One region of the Paenibacillus sp. A3M_27_13 genome, then DNA from elsewhere that is predicted to be linked to it. Evidence: predicted binding sites of a transcription regulator. Region 1 holds the regulator's gene; the other holds the start of a gene.
The links. The regulator NrdR, encoded in region 1, represses ribonucleotide reductase genes. The targets are predictions, from matches to a motif close to AACACNATATATNGTGTT.
Positions count from the first base shown of each region.

Region 2: nrdI (class Ib ribonucleoside-diphosphate reductase assembly flavoprotein NrdI) is a predicted target of NrdR. The motif match lies at 2,231-2,248, and genes of this name have one in related genera.

Region 1 covers NZ_JANAVE010000002.1:754,316-758,742, forward strand. The annotation lists gene NLX82_RS09965 (MntP/YtaF family protein) at 1-642, shown strand, start outside; gene coaE (dephospho-CoA kinase) at 654-1,250, shown strand; gene NLX82_RS09975 (lytic transglycosylase domain-containing protein) at 1,247-1,810, shown strand; gene NLX82_RS09980 (alpha/beta-type small acid-soluble spore protein) at 1,930-2,154, opposite strand; gene nrdR (transcriptional regulator NrdR) at 2,260-2,727, shown strand; tRNA gene NLX82_RS09990 (tRNA-Ala) at 2,858-2,933, shown strand; tRNA gene NLX82_RS09995 (tRNA-Lys) at 2,946-3,018, shown strand; gene NLX82_RS10000 (alpha/beta hydrolase family protein) at 3,163-4,167, opposite strand; gene NLX82_RS10005 (GNAT family N-acetyltransferase) at 4,164-4,427, opposite strand, start outside.
Region 2 covers NZ_JANAVE010000002.1:931,093-935,519, reverse strand. The annotation lists gene NLX82_RS10870 (MFS transporter) at 1-1,021, opposite strand, end outside; gene NLX82_RS10865 (GNAT family N-acetyltransferase) at 1,024-1,584, opposite strand; gene NLX82_RS10860 (DUF2500 domain-containing protein) at 1,644-2,006, opposite strand; gene nrdI (class Ib ribonucleoside-diphosphate reductase assembly flavoprotein NrdI) at 2,414-2,773, shown strand; gene nrdE (class 1b ribonucleoside-diphosphate reductase subunit alpha) at 2,760-4,427, shown strand, end outside.

The DNA of each region.
Region 1 (4,427 bases):
ATATCCATGCAATTGGGCGCATTACTATCTCGTGTCCTGTCTCCTGTATATACGACCGTTTTCGGCGCTGTCATCCTGATCTGTATCGGCTGTTACTCTTTGTTTCAAGCTCTGCACCGCAAAGAGGATTCGCTAGAGGATTCAGCGGAGGCCTCTCGGGGGCTGCTTCTTACAGAACAGACTGATCCAGTGAGCAGATCTGTTCTTGGAGAGAAGAAGAGTATAGAGGATGCTGATACAGAGTCTTTCCTTAGCTCAAGAAAAGATCTGTCGGCAGAAGCTTCTGTAGAGCAGCAGGAGCGAACGCTATTTTCTCTGGAGTTCCGCAAATGGGGACTTGTTATTCGGATTCTTCGAAGCCCGTCTGCTGCGGATATGGACCGTTCTGGCAGTATATCTGCTACCGAAGCGGTTTGGCTGGGTATTGCATTATCGGTCGATGCGTTCGGAGCGGGATTAGGGGCAGCTATGCTTGGTTTTCAGCCACTGTCTACTGCGCTGGCTATTACGTTATTCAGTGGAACATTTTTGATTGCAGGGATGAAGGCAGGCTTCTTTCTATCAGCATTTCGATTTATGAAGGCGCTGGGTGTATTGCCGGCATTATTACTGATTATGATGGGCATATTGAAGCTGTTATGAGGTGAAAGAGCATGAATATCGGATTAACCGGAGGTATTGCTACCGGAAAAAGCACCGTGTCGGCTCTTTTGGTCGCCAAAGGTGCGCTGCTGATCGACGCAGATGCCATTGCCCGGGAAGTGATGCTTCCGGGGCATCCGGTGCTGGCGGCGGTCATACAGCATTTTGGACAAGCTATAGTGAACAGTGACGGAACCCTGCACCGCAAAAAACTGGGTGAGATTGTATTCGGAGACCCTGCCCAGCGGCAGGCACTTAACGATATTACACATCCTGCTATTCGTGAGGAAATGCGACTGCGTATGGAAGCATATGAACGGGAACAGCCGGACAAGCTTGTTTTGGCAGATATCCCGTTAATGTACGAGTCCGGGCTGGAGAGCTTGTACGAGGAAATTATGGTTGTGTACGTACCACGTGATATTCAGCTCCAGCGTCTGATGCTCAGAGACGGTCTGACGGAGGAACAAGCTGGACTTCGGCTGTCCGCACAAATGGATATTGAACAAAAGAAAAACTTGGCCGATATCGTTATCGATAATAGCGGAACACAGTCTGAGACGAAACGACAAATTGATCAATTTTGGCAGCGGAAGGGACTTGCATGAATATTTTGCGAAAGAAAAGAGTCCTGCTCACTTTGTTTGTCGGGTTTGTCCTGATTCTGTTCCTCAATTCAAATTGGATGTCCTGGTTCTATCCGATTCAATATAAGGATGAGATTCGGCAGTATTCACAAACGTATGAAGTGGACCCATTTTTGGTGGCGTCTATTATCCGCGTAGAAACCAATTTTAAAACCAGTAAGCAATCGCATAAGGGTGCACTGGGGTTGATGCAGATTATGCCGAATACAGCAAATTGGATTATGGACAGCGCCCAGATTCAAAAGGTTCCGCTAGACAGTGTCAAGCACGAGCCTGGTACCAATATAGAGCTGGGAACCTGGTATTTGCATAACCTATCCATGAAGTTTCAGGATAATCCTGTAGCAATCGTAGCTGCTTACAATGCAGGGCCGGGTAAAGTTCAAGAGTGGCTCGATAAGGGAGTGTGGGATGGAAAAGAAGAGTCCATTAAGCAAATCCCTTTTGGTGAGACACGACATTATGTACAGCGGGTCATTTATTACTACAGGCAATACACGAAAATTTATAATGATTTTTAAAAGACAAGTTAATGACATGATGAGCCTTTTCGCTTTAAAATGAAAAAAAGCGCAGGACAGGCTGTTTTTAGCAGCCCGTCCATACACTTTTTCTTGTTATTTCTGCATTATTACCGCGATTATTGGTATTGACCTGCCAATTGTTGTTCGGCGATCGTTACGAGGCGTTTTGTGATGTAGCCCCCGATCGAACCGTTCTCATAGGAAGTCATGTTACCTTGGTATCCATCTTGAGGAATGCTGATACCCAGCTCTTGAGCGATCTCATATTTCATTTGCTCCAGAGCGCCGGAGGATCTGCTGACTACCAGATTGTTGGAGTTGCCATTGTTTCCTTGTGCCATTGTTGTTCACCTCCTCGCGATGTGGTAAACATATTATGATCCGTTTTGACAAAATTATTACTAAAAATCTTCGGGAATTTATTGGAAAAAGAAAGTGGTGAGATTATGAAATGTCCGTATTGTGCCTACAATGGCACGAAAGTGTTGGATTCGCGACCTGCGAATGATAACAAGTCCATCCGTCGCCGCCGTGAATGTGAGCAGTGTGCCAGGCGTTTTACCACCTTTGAAATGGTGGAGGAAACCCCACTCATGGTCATCAAAAAAGACGGCAGCCGTGAAGAGTTTAGTCGTGATAAAATGCTGCGCGGTCTCATTCGAGCCTGTGAGAAGCGCCCAGTATCCGTCGAGCAATTGGATATGATCGTATCCCAGGTGGAGAACGCTATCCGCAACACAGCAGCCACAGAAGTCGATAGTCAGCAGATCGGGGAGCTGGTCATGGAACAGCTTTACCCAGTGGATGAAGTCGCCTACGTACGTTTTGCGTCCGTCTATCGTCAGTTTAAAGACATCAATATGTTTATGAAGGAACTGAAAACATTGTTATCTAAAGATACAGCCAGCGACTGATCGCTGACTGTATCTTTCTTGGGTCAAGGTGGGAAGATGATTATATTTTTTTTATAAAAGTATTGACACAGGAATAAAAATTTTATATGATATAGAAGTCGCTTGAAACGTTGATTAACTTACTTATGATGGGGCCTTAGCTCAGCTGGGAGAGCGCATCGCTGGCAGCGATGAGGTCAGGGGTTCGATCCCCCTAGGCTCCACCAAACTTTTATTATGGACTCTTAGCTCAGTTGGTAGAGCAGTTGACTCTTAATCAATTGGTCCAGGGTTCGAGTCCCTGAGAGTCCATCCTTTTAGAAAAAACGGCAGAGATGCCGTTTTTTTGTTGTTTATAGATCTATTCCCAGTCTAACCGAGAACAGTTATGGGGTTTTCATTAGCATTTTTTCATTAGCATATCAAAAGAAGTATGGCAAAAAAGAACATCATTGTTTAACGCTGACTGACATAATCGGAAAGGGATTTGAGATACTCACCATTCACCAATTTTCTTGGGGCGAATACGGCTGTTAAGAAAGTTAGAGATTTTGAACGCGCGATTTTTTCATCCATCATGGAATGGTCGGCTTCAGGTAAATGAATCACGGACAGCAGTTCTGGAGGTATTTTCTGGCGATAGACTCGCTCGGTACCCTTTACATCAACATTAATATCTTTGCCAGCCAGAACCAAGAGTACAGGAGAATGGAAGTGACTTAATTCCTCGGTGGAATCAGACAGAAAATTTTTGCCTATAAAGCTCCATCTTTCTTTGGAAATCATATCGTCAGGATCGGCTATGCCTAGATATTCTTCATAAGAAGCATGTTTTTTCAGTAACTGTAGAACTTCTTGATCGTAGTTCAATGTCTTTTGAATTTCTTGCGGAGTAGCTCCTTCTTGTTCCATTTCTTTTCTGGTATTAAATTGTCCTTGGGAAATCCAGTTCACGGCAGGCGATACAAGGATGCTGAATGCAATATCATGCTCCTCTTTAACGATCTTCGGAATGACCCATCCTGCTTGACTGGCTCCCCATAGGCCGATTTTTTGCTTATCAATCATCGGTAAGCTTCTTGCCCAGTCTATTGCATATCGGATCTCCTGTGCGCGGTCCTCCATGCTTTGGTCGAGCCAATTGCCAGGAGCGCTGTTAATACCGGGCTTATTCAGTGACAGGGAGGCATAACCCTTGGAAGCGAACTTTTCCCACAGTGGTTTGTATCCATCATCATATGTGTCATTAATAGGACCATCCCCATGGACAAAAACAACCAATCCAACCTTTCCCGAGTAGTTCTTAGGCAAAGCTAATGTACCTGTTAACAGCCCTTTAGGTGTCTTAATTTGTATTTTTTCTTCTGTCATCTTGTAGGAATTTTGATATAGAACAATTAGTATCAAGGCAACAGCCAGAGTTGCCGCAATACCAAAAGTAAGCTTGAATGTTTTTTTCAACGATGCTCTCTCCTCGAATGCAGGTTCTCTTTCCAACTCATCAGATACCATACAGGCTCCTTGAACCAAAAATGCCGTAACCCATTATACTTGGATTGTTCTACTTCAAACGCCAGTTTGTGATACAAACGGATAGCCCCTTGGTTCTTATGCGCTACATGAAGCGTCAATGCATGAAACCCAGATTCAACCGTAAATTGCTGTGCGAAAGCTAGAAGACGGCGCCCTATTCCCTGGTTACGATGACTTGAACGAATTGC
Region 2 (4,427 bases), 180 kb from region 1:
ATTGTGAAATCGCAGAATCCAGAGATAGTAGTGTAGAACGATACTCATTAGAGATTCTTTTGTTCAGAAAAATTTGTTTGGCAACCGGATACATGCCGCGCCCAATTTCATAGATCAAAAAGGTAAGCAGTACAGGATAAAATGTGTTGAACGCACCGGCTAAAATGAGCCATATCCCAATCATACCGCAAGCATACATGAGTATATGTACATCACTGTATCGTGCGCCTAGCTTTCGAACCAGGTAACTTCCCAAAGTCATACATAGTGAATACCCTGCCTTGATAAACCCCATAATCCAAATCCCTTGTTCAGAAAGGCCAACCAGACGTGGCTGTTGAAATGTATTCCCCGCCGAGTTCGAAAAGCTGATAAATAAGCCAATCATAAACACAATCCAGATAGACTTATTTTCAAAACCGATACGGACGCTTTCTCCGATAATCGTTTTAATGCGAGTAGTAGACGTCTTTCGATGAGCAACATTCTCCTCATCCATATAAAAGGAGCATAGAAAAATGCATACAATAATAGATAAAATGCTAGCCGCCCATGGAAGTGAATAGTTAAAAGTTGCGAGGAAGGCCCCCAACAGACCACAAATAAATCCCGAAATGTACTGTATACTGTTAGAGGTTGTAAAAAGAACTTCCATGGGCTTATCACTATTTTCCACAACCCATGATTCCAACGAACCTGATTGTAAACATATAGCCAGACCCCCAAAGACTTGCGCAAACACAAGCACCCCGATATGATCTGTCCAAACGAACAACACACTATAGAGTAGAAAACAACAAAGTCCCAAAATAACAGAAATTTTTCTTCCATACTTATCTGCAATAGCCCCTGTGGGTATCTCAAACAAAAAAATACTTACAAAGAATACAACTAGTAAGAAGTTTGCACTCTGCAAAGAAAGTCCTTTAGCTAATAGAAAAAGGATGAGCGTAGTCCCCGTGATTTCACTCATAAAAAATTGAAGAAAGCTGACGGAGTAAAATAGCTTATGAGATTGCACTCTTAGGATTCCGTCGCTTGCTCTGCAGCCTCGTATTCGCTTCGCAAAATCCCCATCTGAATAATGTCATAGTATTGCCCTTCCCTGAATAGCTTTTCCCGTAGCCGCCCTTCCTCCTTGAAGCCGCATGCCAAATAGCAACGGTGTGCACGTTCATTGAACGCATAGACCTCCAGCTCCAGCCGATGCAGATTCAGTGTATGAAATGCAAATTTTTGTAACAGCCGGATCGCTTCCCGTCCGTAGCCTTTGCCCAAGTCACCGTCACGCCCGATCACAACACCAAGGGTGGCGTGCCGATTTACCCAGTTGATTTTAAATAAATCCAGTTGTCCGATATAGTCCAGTGTGTCTTTATGCGCAATGACAAAACCTTTGATCTCGGGGTTGCCGTCAATCATCATCTGCAAAAAGGATTCGCTATTCACCTGTGAATGCGGGTAGATAAACACGTCGCTTAAACCACGTGTGATTTCCGGGTCATTGACCCATTTTCGGATAGCTGGTACATCTTCTTGACGGTATTCTCTCAATACAATTCGTTTTCCAATGATATGCGGCATCGTAATCTTCCCTCCAATTATGTATTTGTTTTGGCAATACTAACTCCCCGCCAACACCTTTATGCTTCCATTACTCTTACAAACTCCAGAAAACGTGTACCTTTATAATGAAGCTCCCCACGATCCCCGATCACAATCATACCAAAGTCCGTATCCTTCACCTCCAGCTCCATACGCTCACCCCCGTCAAACTCAAAGGTGATATAATAATATGTCGAAGCTGAAAAATCGCCTGATCCCCCACGCACTCTCGTCCGTTTATCCACAACCTTACATGAACGTTGTATCCGTTCGGCTGCTTGATTGGACAGGCCCGCTCCTATCGTTTTGACAATTCCCATAATCATTACAATAGCAATGAGTCCAAATACGATAAAAAAGATCATATTAAACGATTGAAATTCCATAAAATCATTTCCCATCTGCTTCATCCTTTCTACAGTAAAATGTAAATTTTCCATTCTATTGCCCATTGACAAATCGTACATCTTCACCCTCAAAAACTCCAATACTTTTTTAACATACTTACGAAAAAAAAGTTCTTTCGCTCTTTTCCGTACCCCGCTTGGACTTATACCCGATCTGGGTCCGCTGATCCCCTCTAGACCGATTGACAAAACTATATATAGATATAAAATAGAGAATGTACTCTAAATATAGTGTAAAAAACGTATTTATGCCCGATATCTTGAAGATACAGGTATGAAAATACATGTAAATATAGAGTCAAAAATTTTAAATGGCACAGCCAGCAAGGGTTTCCAGCTATGATGGATCTCGGGCAATGCCGTTTTCTTTTTTCGTTAATTGTTTAAGGAGGTTGCATACCATGCTGATTGCATATGATTCCAAGACCGGCAATGTAAAAAGATTTATAAACAAGCTCAAGCTTCCAGCGGTTCAGATCGAGGAGCAAATGACTATAGAAGAACCTTACGTACTTATTACATATACAACCGGGTTTGGGCAGATACCTGAGAGGGTATCTTCCTTTTTGAAAAAAAATGCACAAAACCTTGTTGGTGTAGCTGCAAGCGGCAATCGTAACTGGGGTGAGAAATTTGCCAAAAGTGCGGATTTGATTGCCGACCACTATAATGTCCCCGTAATTAGTAAATTTGAATTATCTGGAACGTTCGGAGATGTAGAGCGTTTTAAACAGGAGGTGAGCCGAGTTGCGGCATATTGAATTGAACAACATGTTGATGAAACGCGATACAGACGGCTTTTTCCAATTGGAAAAGGACCAAGAGGCTGTAGCAGAATTTATGAAGGAAGTTCAGGAACGGAGTTTGAAGTTTGCTGACACAGCCGCTCAAGTGCTGTATATGATTGAGAATGATTATTACGAAAATTTCTATAACAGCTACACGGCTGACGAAATTAATGATATTTTCCATATCACTCATAGCTATAATTTTAAATTCCCTTCCTATATGGCAGCATCCAAGTTTTATACCGACTATGCAATGAAGAGTAACGACCGTAAAGTCTATCTGGAACATTACCCTGACCGGGTTGCTGCTGTCGCGCTGCATTTAGGACGCGGTAACGCCGATACGGCACGCCTGTTGTCCCGCTCGATGATGGAGCAACGTCTCCAGCCAGCGACACCAACCTTCCTGAATGCAGGCAAAAGCCGCCGTGGGGAATTGGTTTCCTGCTTCCTGCTCGAAATGGACGACTCCCTGAACTCAATCAACTATGTGCTGAACACCTGCATGCAGTTGTCCAAAATCGGGGGCGGTGTTGCGGTCAACCTGTCGAAACTGCGGGCACGCGGTGAAGCAATTAAGGGTGTAGAAGGCGCAGCAAAAGGCATAATGCCTGTGCTGAAGCTGATGGAAGACGGCTTCTCCTACGCAGATCAAATGGGACAACGTAAAGGTTCTGGCGCAGCCTATTACAACATTTTCGGATGGGACGTGCTTGAGTTCCTGGATAGCAAAAAAATCAATGCTGACGAAAGAGTACGTCTCAAGACACTTTCTATTGGATTACTGGTGCCAAACCGCTTTTACAAGCTGGCTCAAGATAATGAACCGCTGCATGTATTTGCTCCTTACAGTGTGTTCAAAGCCTATGGAACGCATCTGGACGACATGGATTTGGATGAAATGTACGACACGCTGCTTGCTGACGATCGGGTGAAGAAAAAAATAGCGATGAGCGCACGTGACATGCTGACGAAAATTGCCATGATTCAGTTGGAGTCTGGTTATCCATATATCATGAACAAAAGTAACGCGAACCAGGCACATGCTCTTAAAAACGTGGGTCAAGTCAAGATGTCGAACCTATGCACGGAAATCTTCCAGTTGCAGGAAACTTCCGAAATTACAGATTACGGACAACAGGATACTATCCGCCGGGACGTGAGCTGTAATCTGGCTTCTCTGAACATTGTAAATGTGATGGAACATGGTAAAATTCGCGAATCTGTTCATGAGGGTATGATCGCGCTCACTTCAGTCAGCGATATGACCCAAGTAGCTAATGCACCAGGTGTTGCGAAAGCGAACCGTGAAATGCACTCCGTCGGTCTGGGTGTTATGAATCTGCACGGCTACTTTGCCAAAAACAAAATTGCGTATGAAAGCAATGAAGCAAAAGACTTTGTCCGTACCTTCTTCATGACGATGAACTATCATTCCATCGAAAAGAGTATGGAAATCGCGAAAGCAGCTGGACAAAGCTTTTATGGATTTGAGGAATCGGATTATGCGACAGGCGTATATTTTGACCGATACCTGAACACAGATTATCGTCCGACAACTGCACGTGTGCAAGAACTGTTCAAAGGCATCTATGTTCCGACTTCAGCGGACTGGGACAAATTAAAA